2 regions of the Mesorhizobium sp. WSM4906 genome follow, and region 1 is predicted to be linked to the other one. Evidence: predicted binding sites of a transcription regulator. Region 1 holds the regulator's gene; the other holds the start of a gene.
The links. Region 1 encodes PhoB, which activates phosphate uptake and scavenging genes when phosphate is short. Its sites were predicted from a motif close to TGTCATNNANCTGTCAT; they were not measured.

Region 2: a site for PhoB is predicted at 1,777-1,793, ahead of QAZ22_RS05365 (alkaline phosphatase). Genes of this name have one in related genera too.

Annotation. Positions count from the first base shown of each region.
Region 1 is NZ_CP121355.1:1,826,999-1,830,703, reverse strand. Features, by position in the region: gene QAZ22_RS08650 (ROK family transcriptional regulator) at 207-1,448, shown strand; gene phoB (phosphate regulon transcriptional regulator PhoB) at 1,751-2,440, opposite strand; gene phoU (phosphate signaling complex protein PhoU) at 2,461-3,168, opposite strand; gene pstB (phosphate ABC transporter ATP-binding protein PstB) at 3,187-3,705, opposite strand, start outside.
Region 2 is NZ_CP121355.1:1,116,988-1,120,692, forward strand. Features, by position in the region: gene QAZ22_RS05355 (TetR/AcrR family transcriptional regulator) at 1-206, opposite strand, end outside; gene QAZ22_RS05360 (MFS transporter) at 285-1,568, shown strand; gene QAZ22_RS05365 (alkaline phosphatase) at 1,865-3,439, shown strand; gene QAZ22_RS05370 (hypothetical protein) at 3,651-3,705, opposite strand, start outside.

The DNA of each region.
Region 1 (3,705 bases):
GGCCCGCAATAAATAATGACAGCCTTGGCCGCTTCTGCCACTATCCTGAAAACAGTTGCACAGGAAGCGCGGAGCCGCTGCCGTGGGAACTGAATGAAACAAAATCCAGAGCGGTTCGGTGGTGTTGTATCCGCAACCGAACCGATCTGGCGTGTCGCCGACGGCCCATGCATTATCAAGAGGCCGCGCTGACCGGGAGGAGAAAAATGTCGGTCGGGATCCGCCACGACGACCTGCGCCGGCGCAACCGCGCCATGGTGCTCTCGGCCGTGCGCCGCGCCGGCCAGCCGTCGCGCACGGAGATCGCCGCGACCACCGGGCTCAGCCACTCGACCATTTCGGCAATTTCCTCGGACCTGATCCAGGAAGGCATCCTGGCCGAGAGCAAACCGAGCGAGGCGGCATCGCTGAAGCGCGGCCGGCCGCAGGTCGGCCTCGCCCTCAACCCCGAGGCGGCCGCGGTGGTGACGGTGGTGCTGTCGCTGAATTTCCTTTCCGTCGCCGTCATCGACTATGCCGGGCAGGTCATCGCCGAGGAGCAGCGGCGCCTCGATACGCTGACCATGCCGCGCGACGAGCTGATCGGCGAATGCGTGGCGATCGTCCGGCGCCGGCTGGAAGACCCCGACCTCGATGTCCGCAGCGTCGCCCGCATCGCCATGGGCATCCAGGGCATCACCGATTCCCATGCGCGGGCAATGCTGTGGTCGCCGATTACGCCTTTGACCGACATTCCTTTCGCCGACATCCTGGAAAAGGAATTCGGCATCCCGGCGACCATGGAGAACGACTGCAACATGATGGCGGTGGCGCTGCAATGGCGCGACCCCAACCGCTATCGCGACAACTTCATTGCCATCCTGCTGTCGCACGGCATCGGCATGGGCCTGGTGCTGAAGGGCGAGCTGTTCACCGGCACGCATTCTTCCGGCGGCGAGTTCGGCCACATGATCCATCGTCCAGGCGGCGCGCTCTGCCGTTGCGGACGCCGCGGCTGCGTCGAGGCCTATGCCGGGAACTACGCCATCTGGCGCAGCGCCATGAAGATGAGCGAGGACGCCGAGCCGGTCGACGTCGGCGACGCCGACATGCGGGCGCTTGCCGCCAAGGCGCGGGAGAAGGACGGCCCGGAGCGCGAGGCATACCGCCGGGCGGGCGAGGCGTTGGGCTTCGGCCTCGGCAGCCTGTTCGCGCTGATAGACCCGGCGCCGGTCGCCATGGTCGGCGTCAGCGCCGCCGCTTTCGACCTGATCGAGCCGTCGCTGCGCGAGGCCATCGCCCAGACCGCCGGTGGCCAGCACTCGGAATCGATCTCCTTCGACACTGAGCCGAACGAACTGCCGCTGATCCGCGAGGGCTGCGCCATGCGCGCGCTGACCTTCGTCGACCAGGAGATTTTCGCCCCGGGCGTCCAGGCAAGGGCGGGCGCCGGGAAGAATGTGGCCTGAGCGGCTTTCCGAATCGCCGGAGATTAGCGAAGGCCTTTTGAGCTTTCGTCATTCCAGGGCGGAGCAGGAGCGAAGCTCCGTCGCGAAGACCCTGGAATCCATGCCGTCACCTTGATCGAAATGCGCAGCGGAGCAGAATTCTGCACCGCAGTGCCGCGTCGACGTCACGGAATGGATCCTCGGGTCTGCGCCGCGTCGCTTCGCTCCTTGCTCCGCCCGTGGATGACGAAGCACGAGCGTCTCAGCTACTCACCAACGCATGCGATCCGGTAGCGGACGCGTCAATTCCACGAACGGTGCGCCTAATCCTCGCGGATTGCGTATCCCGCGCCGCGTATGGTGCGGATGACATCGGGCATGCGGCCGTTGTTGACCGCCTTGCGCAGGCGCCCGACATGTACGTCCACGGTGCGCTCGTCGATATAGATCGTCTCGCCCCAGACATTGTCGAGCAACTGGCTGCGCGAGAACACCCGGCCGGGATGCCGCATCATGAACTCGAGCAGCCGGAACTCGGTCGGACCGAGCCTGATCTCGCTCTTCTTGCGGTAGACGCGGTGTGATTCGCGGTCGAGCACGATGTCGCCGACTTTGAGCACGCTGGAAAGCACCTCCGGCTTGGCGCGGCGCAACAGCGCCTTGACCCTGGCCATGAATTCCGGCGTCGAGAACGGCTTGACCAGATAGTCGTCGGCGCCCGTCGAGAGGCCGCGCACCCTGTCGCTTTCCTCGCCGCGCGCCGTCAGCATGATGATCGGCAGCCGTTCGGTCTCGGGCCGCATCCTGAGGCGGCGGCAAAGCTCGATGCCGGAAACCGCCGGCACCATCCAGTCGAGCACCAGGAGATCGGGCACGTTCTCCTGCAGGCGGATCTCGGCTTCGTCGCCGCGGGTGACCACCTCGACCTGATAGCCTTCGGATTCGAGGTTGTAGCGGAGCAGCACCCCCAGCGGCTCCTCGTCCTCCACCACCATGATGCGTGGCGCGATCATTTAGCAGGTACCTTCGTTTGTCAGGCCGCCGGCGCCGACATCGCCGTCTCGTCCTGCTTCGGACGGTTTGCGGGCAATTGGGTGCCGGTCAGCACATAATAGGCATTCTCGGCGATGTTGGTGACGTGGTCGCCGATGCGCTCCAGATTCTTGGCGCAGAACAGGAGATGCGTGCAGGCCGTGATGTTGCGCGGATCCTCCATCATGTAGGTCAGGAGCTCGCGGAAGACGGAGGTGTATTTGACGTCGATGCGCTCGTCGTCGTTCCGGAGCTTGGCGAGCGCCGTGGCGTCGCCCACCGTGTACTCCTCGATCACGCCCTGGACCTGGATCAGCACCAGCTGCGCCATCGAGTCGATGGAGTGCGACAGGTCGCGCGGCGCGGCGCTGACGCCGACGGAGCCGACGCGCTTGGCGATGTTCTTGGCGAGATCGCCGATGCGCTCGAGGTCGCCGGCCATGCGGATCGCGCCGACCACGCTGCGCAGGTCGTCGGCCATCGGCTGGCGCTTGGCGATCAAGGTGATGGCGCGATCGTCGAGCTCGCGCTGGCGCGCGTCCATGATGGCGTCGTCGGAGACCACGCGCTGCGCCAGCGCGTTGTCGGAATTGAGCAGGGCCTTGGTCGACGCGCCGACCATCGAGCCGGCGAGATCGCCCATGTCACGGATAAGCTGGCTGATCTGCCTCAGATCCTCGTCGAAGGAAGCGACCGTATGGGCCATGATTATGTCCTCGTATGAAACTCAGCCGAAGCGGCCGGTGATATAGTCCTGCGTGCGCTTCTCGCGAGGCGAGGTGAAGATCTTCTCCGTCCGGTCGAACTCGACCAGCTCGCCGAGATACATGAACGCCGTCTGCCGCGACACGCGCGCCGCCTGCTGCATGTTGTGGGTGACGATCACGATCGTGTAGTCGGCCTGCAGCTCGTCGATCAGCTCTTCGATCTTGGCGGTCGACAGCGGGTCGAGCGCCGAGGCCGGTTCGTCGAGCAGGATGACCTCCGGCTTCACCGCCACGGTGCGGGCGATGCAAAGCCGCTGCTGCTGACCGCCGGACAGGCTCTGGCCGCTGGCGTTGAGCTTGTCCTTGACCTCGCTCCAGAGCGCCGCGCGCTTCAGCGCCGACTCGACCCGGTTGTCCATCTCGGCCTTGCTGATCTTCTCGTACAGCCTGACGCCGAAGGCGATGTTCTCGTAGATCGACATCGGGAACGGCGTCGGCTTCTGGAACACCATGCCGATCTTGGTCCTGAGCAGGTTGAG
Region 2 (3,705 bases), 710 kb from region 1:
GCAAGCTCGTCCTTGGACGGGAAGCTGCGGTAGAGGCTGGGCTTGGTGACGCCGGCGCGCCTGACGATCTCGTCGACGCCGATCGCCCGGATGCCTTCGCGGTAGAACAGGTCGCGCGCCACGTCGAGGATCTTGTCGGCGGCCTTCGGCGCCGGCGCTGCGGGCGCGTCGTTCATCGACGCTTCAATTTTATTGTCCGATGGCATTCAACAAACTCGCTTGACAATGTTACTGACCGGTACGTATGTATGGCGCCACCTAATTGCAACGTACCGGTCAGTAACATGATAGCCCAATCCCGTCCGTTTGGCCAGCGCTACGCCTTCGTCGTCGTTGCGGTCATTTTTCTCTGCCTGCTGATCGCCGCCGGGCTTCGCTCCGCGCCCTCCGTCATGATGCTCCCGCTGGAGGCGAGCTTCGGCTGGCGTCGCGACGTGATCTCGATGGCTGCCGGCGTCGGCATCCTGCTCTACGGGCTGACCGGGCCGTTCGCCGCGGCGCTGACGGAGCGCATCGGGCTGCGCCGCACGCTGCTTGCTGCGCTGCTGATCATGTCGGGCTCGACCGCGCTCAGCCTGCTGATGACCGAGCCCTGGCATCTCTTCATCACCTGGGGCGTGTTTTCCGGCATCGGCTCGGGCGCGGTGGCGAGCGTGCTCGGCGCCACGATCGTCAACCGCTGGTTCAAGACCAATCGCGGCCTGATGATGGGCCTGATGTCGGCGTCCAGCGCCACCGGCATGCTGGTGTTCCTGCCGCTGATCGCCTCGCTGGCCCAGGCCGGCGGCTGGAAGCCGGTGGCGATTGCCGTTGCCATTGCTACTGCTGCCCTGGTGCCGATCGTGTTCCTGCTGGTCCCGGAGCGCCCGGCCTCGATCGGCCAGGTCCGCTACGGCGCCGACGCGGACGACGTGCCGCCGGTGTCGCCGGCATCTCAGGGCAATTTCCTGACGCATACGCTCTCCACGCTGCGCCGAGCAGCGGGTACGAGAGTGTTCTGGTATCTCTTCGCCACCTTCGTCGTCTGCGGCTTCACCACCAATGGCCTGGTCGGCACGCATCTCATCGCCTTCTGCGGCGACATGGGCATCGGCGAGGTGCAGGCGGCCGGGCTGCTGTCGATGATGGGCATATTCGACCTGATCGGCACGACCCTGTCCGGCTGGCTCACCGACCGCTTCGACCCACGCAAGCTGCTCGGCGTCTACTACGCCGTGCGCGGCCTGTCGCTGATCTACCTGCCTTATTCCGGCTTTTCGGCGGTCAGCCTGATCATCTTCGCCGTGCTCTACGGGCTCGACTGGATCGCCACCGTGCCGCCGACGCTGAGGCTCGCCAACGAAGCCTTCGGCGACCGCAGCGGACCGATCGTCTTCGGCTGGATCGTCGCCGGTCACCAGGTGGGCGCGGCGGCAGCGGCTGCCTTCGGCGGCACCATGCGCGAACTGCAGGGCAATTACGAGCTCGCCTTCATGATCGCCGGCATGACGGGCATCGCCGCGGCTTGCATCTCGCTGCTGATCAATACGAGCAAGCCGGCTTTCGAGCCGGAGCCGCAGGCGGCTTGAGGTGCTTCTTTTCCTTCTCCCCTTGTGGGAGAAGGTGGCCGAGCGAAGCTCGGCCGGATGAGGGGTGTTGGAAGGATCGCTGCGCCGCAGAACTGAGCGCTTGAAACACTTGTTTTTCTGCGCCTCGTTCCTTCGCGCACCCCTCATCCGTCTCGGCGCTGTCGCGCCGATTCACCTTCTCCCACAAGGGGAGAAGGAAGATGTCGACTGTTATCAAAACTTCATGGTTTCGATATGCGCCTGAAACATTGAGGCGAGAGTTTGGCGGTCCCGTTCAACGCCATCCGGAGACAGCCATGAACAAGCTCTCGTTGACCCGCCGCGCTTTCGTCACCTCAGCCAGCGCCTTTGGCCTCGTCGGCGCCTCCGGCCTCGCGCTGCCTTACTATTCCCGCGCCAATCAGCGGCCGGCTTTCACTCATGGCGTCCAGTCCGGCGATGTCGACGCCACCTCCGGCATGGTCTGGACCCGCACCGACCGCCCGGCGCGCGTGATGTATGAAGTGTCGACGACGGAGAGCTTCGCCGACGCAGTCAGGCTCGCGCCGCTCGATACCTCGCCCGCCAGCGACTACACGGTGAAGCGGCTGCTCACCGACCTCGCCGCCGACCAGGACATCTTCTACCGCATGACTGCGGCCGACCTTTCCGACGTCAACGCCGTCTCCGAGCCGATCGTCGGCCGCTTCCGCACCGCGCCGGCCTCGAAGCGCGACGTGCGCTTCGTCTGGTCGGGCGACACCGCCGGCCAGGGCTGGGGCATCGACGAGACCGGCATGAAGACCTATTCGACCATCGCCAAGCACACGCCGGACTTCTTCCTGCATTCGGGCGACACGATCTATGCCGACGGCGCCATGAAGGACGAGGTCGACCTGCCCGGCGGCGGCAAGTGGAAGAACGTCGTCATGATCGACGGCAAGCGCAAGGTCGCCGAGACGCTCGACGAGTACCGCGACCAGTGGAAATACAACATGATGGACAAGCACGTGCTTGGCCTCTCCGCCATCTGCCCGACCTTCTACCAGTGGGACGACCACGAGGTGCTGAACAACTGGTCGGATTCGAAGAACCTGACCGCTGACGACCGTTACAAGGAAAAGTCGATCCACGTGCTGGCCGCACGCGCGGCGCGCGCCTTCCACGAGATGACGACGATCCGCTACGAGCCGTCGGAGCCCGGCCGCGTCTACCGCAAGATCGCTTACGGCCCGCTGCTCGATGTCTTCTTCCTCGACATGCGTTCCTATCGCGGCCCGAACGGCCCGGACCTGGAAGAGACGCTGACGCCGAAGTCGCGCATGCTCGGCGAGCAGCAGACCAAATGGCTGAAGCGCGAGCTGGCGAACTCCAAGGCGACTTGGAAGATCATCGCCGCCGACATGCCGCTCAGCCTCGTCGTCTGGGACGACGCGGCAAAGAAGGTCGGCTTCGAAGCCGTCAGCAATCACGACAATGGCGCCCCGAAGGGCCGCGAGCTCGAATTCGCCGATCTGCTGCGCTACATCAAGAATGCCGGCATCACCAACACGGTGTGGCTCACCGCCGACGTCCATTACACGGCGGCGCACTACTACAACCCGGACAAGGCGCAGTTCCAGGATTTCAGCCCGTTCTGGGAGTTCGTCTCCGGCCCGATCCACGCCGGCACCTTCGGTCCCAACGAGCTCGACATGACCTTCGGTCCGGAGCTGAAGTTCATCAAGGCGCCGACCGCCGAGCAGGGCCAGAACCTGCCGCCTTCGGCCGGGCTGCAGTTCTTCGGGCTGGTCGATATTTCCGGCGCCACAGAGCAGCTCACCGTGCGGCTGATGGATCGCGACGACAACGAACTCTACAAGGTCACGCTCGATCCGGTACGCTCGGCTTAGGCTGCGTTGATATTCAGGTGATGCCGGCCTGCGAACGATGGTTTCCTGCGCTTCCGGTGCTCACGTACTTAAAGTACGCTCCGCTCCGGTTCTCGGAAGCCACCGTTCTCGGCTCGGCCTGACCTGAATCTCAACGCACCCCAAGCTCAACAGCCGCGTGACGCGAAAGCGTTGCGGCGACCCCGGAACTTCGGCAAGGCGATGAAGGGCGTCAATCCGGATAGCAGGTCGCGGGAACGTTCGGCCATACCGCCGCGTCGCAGTTC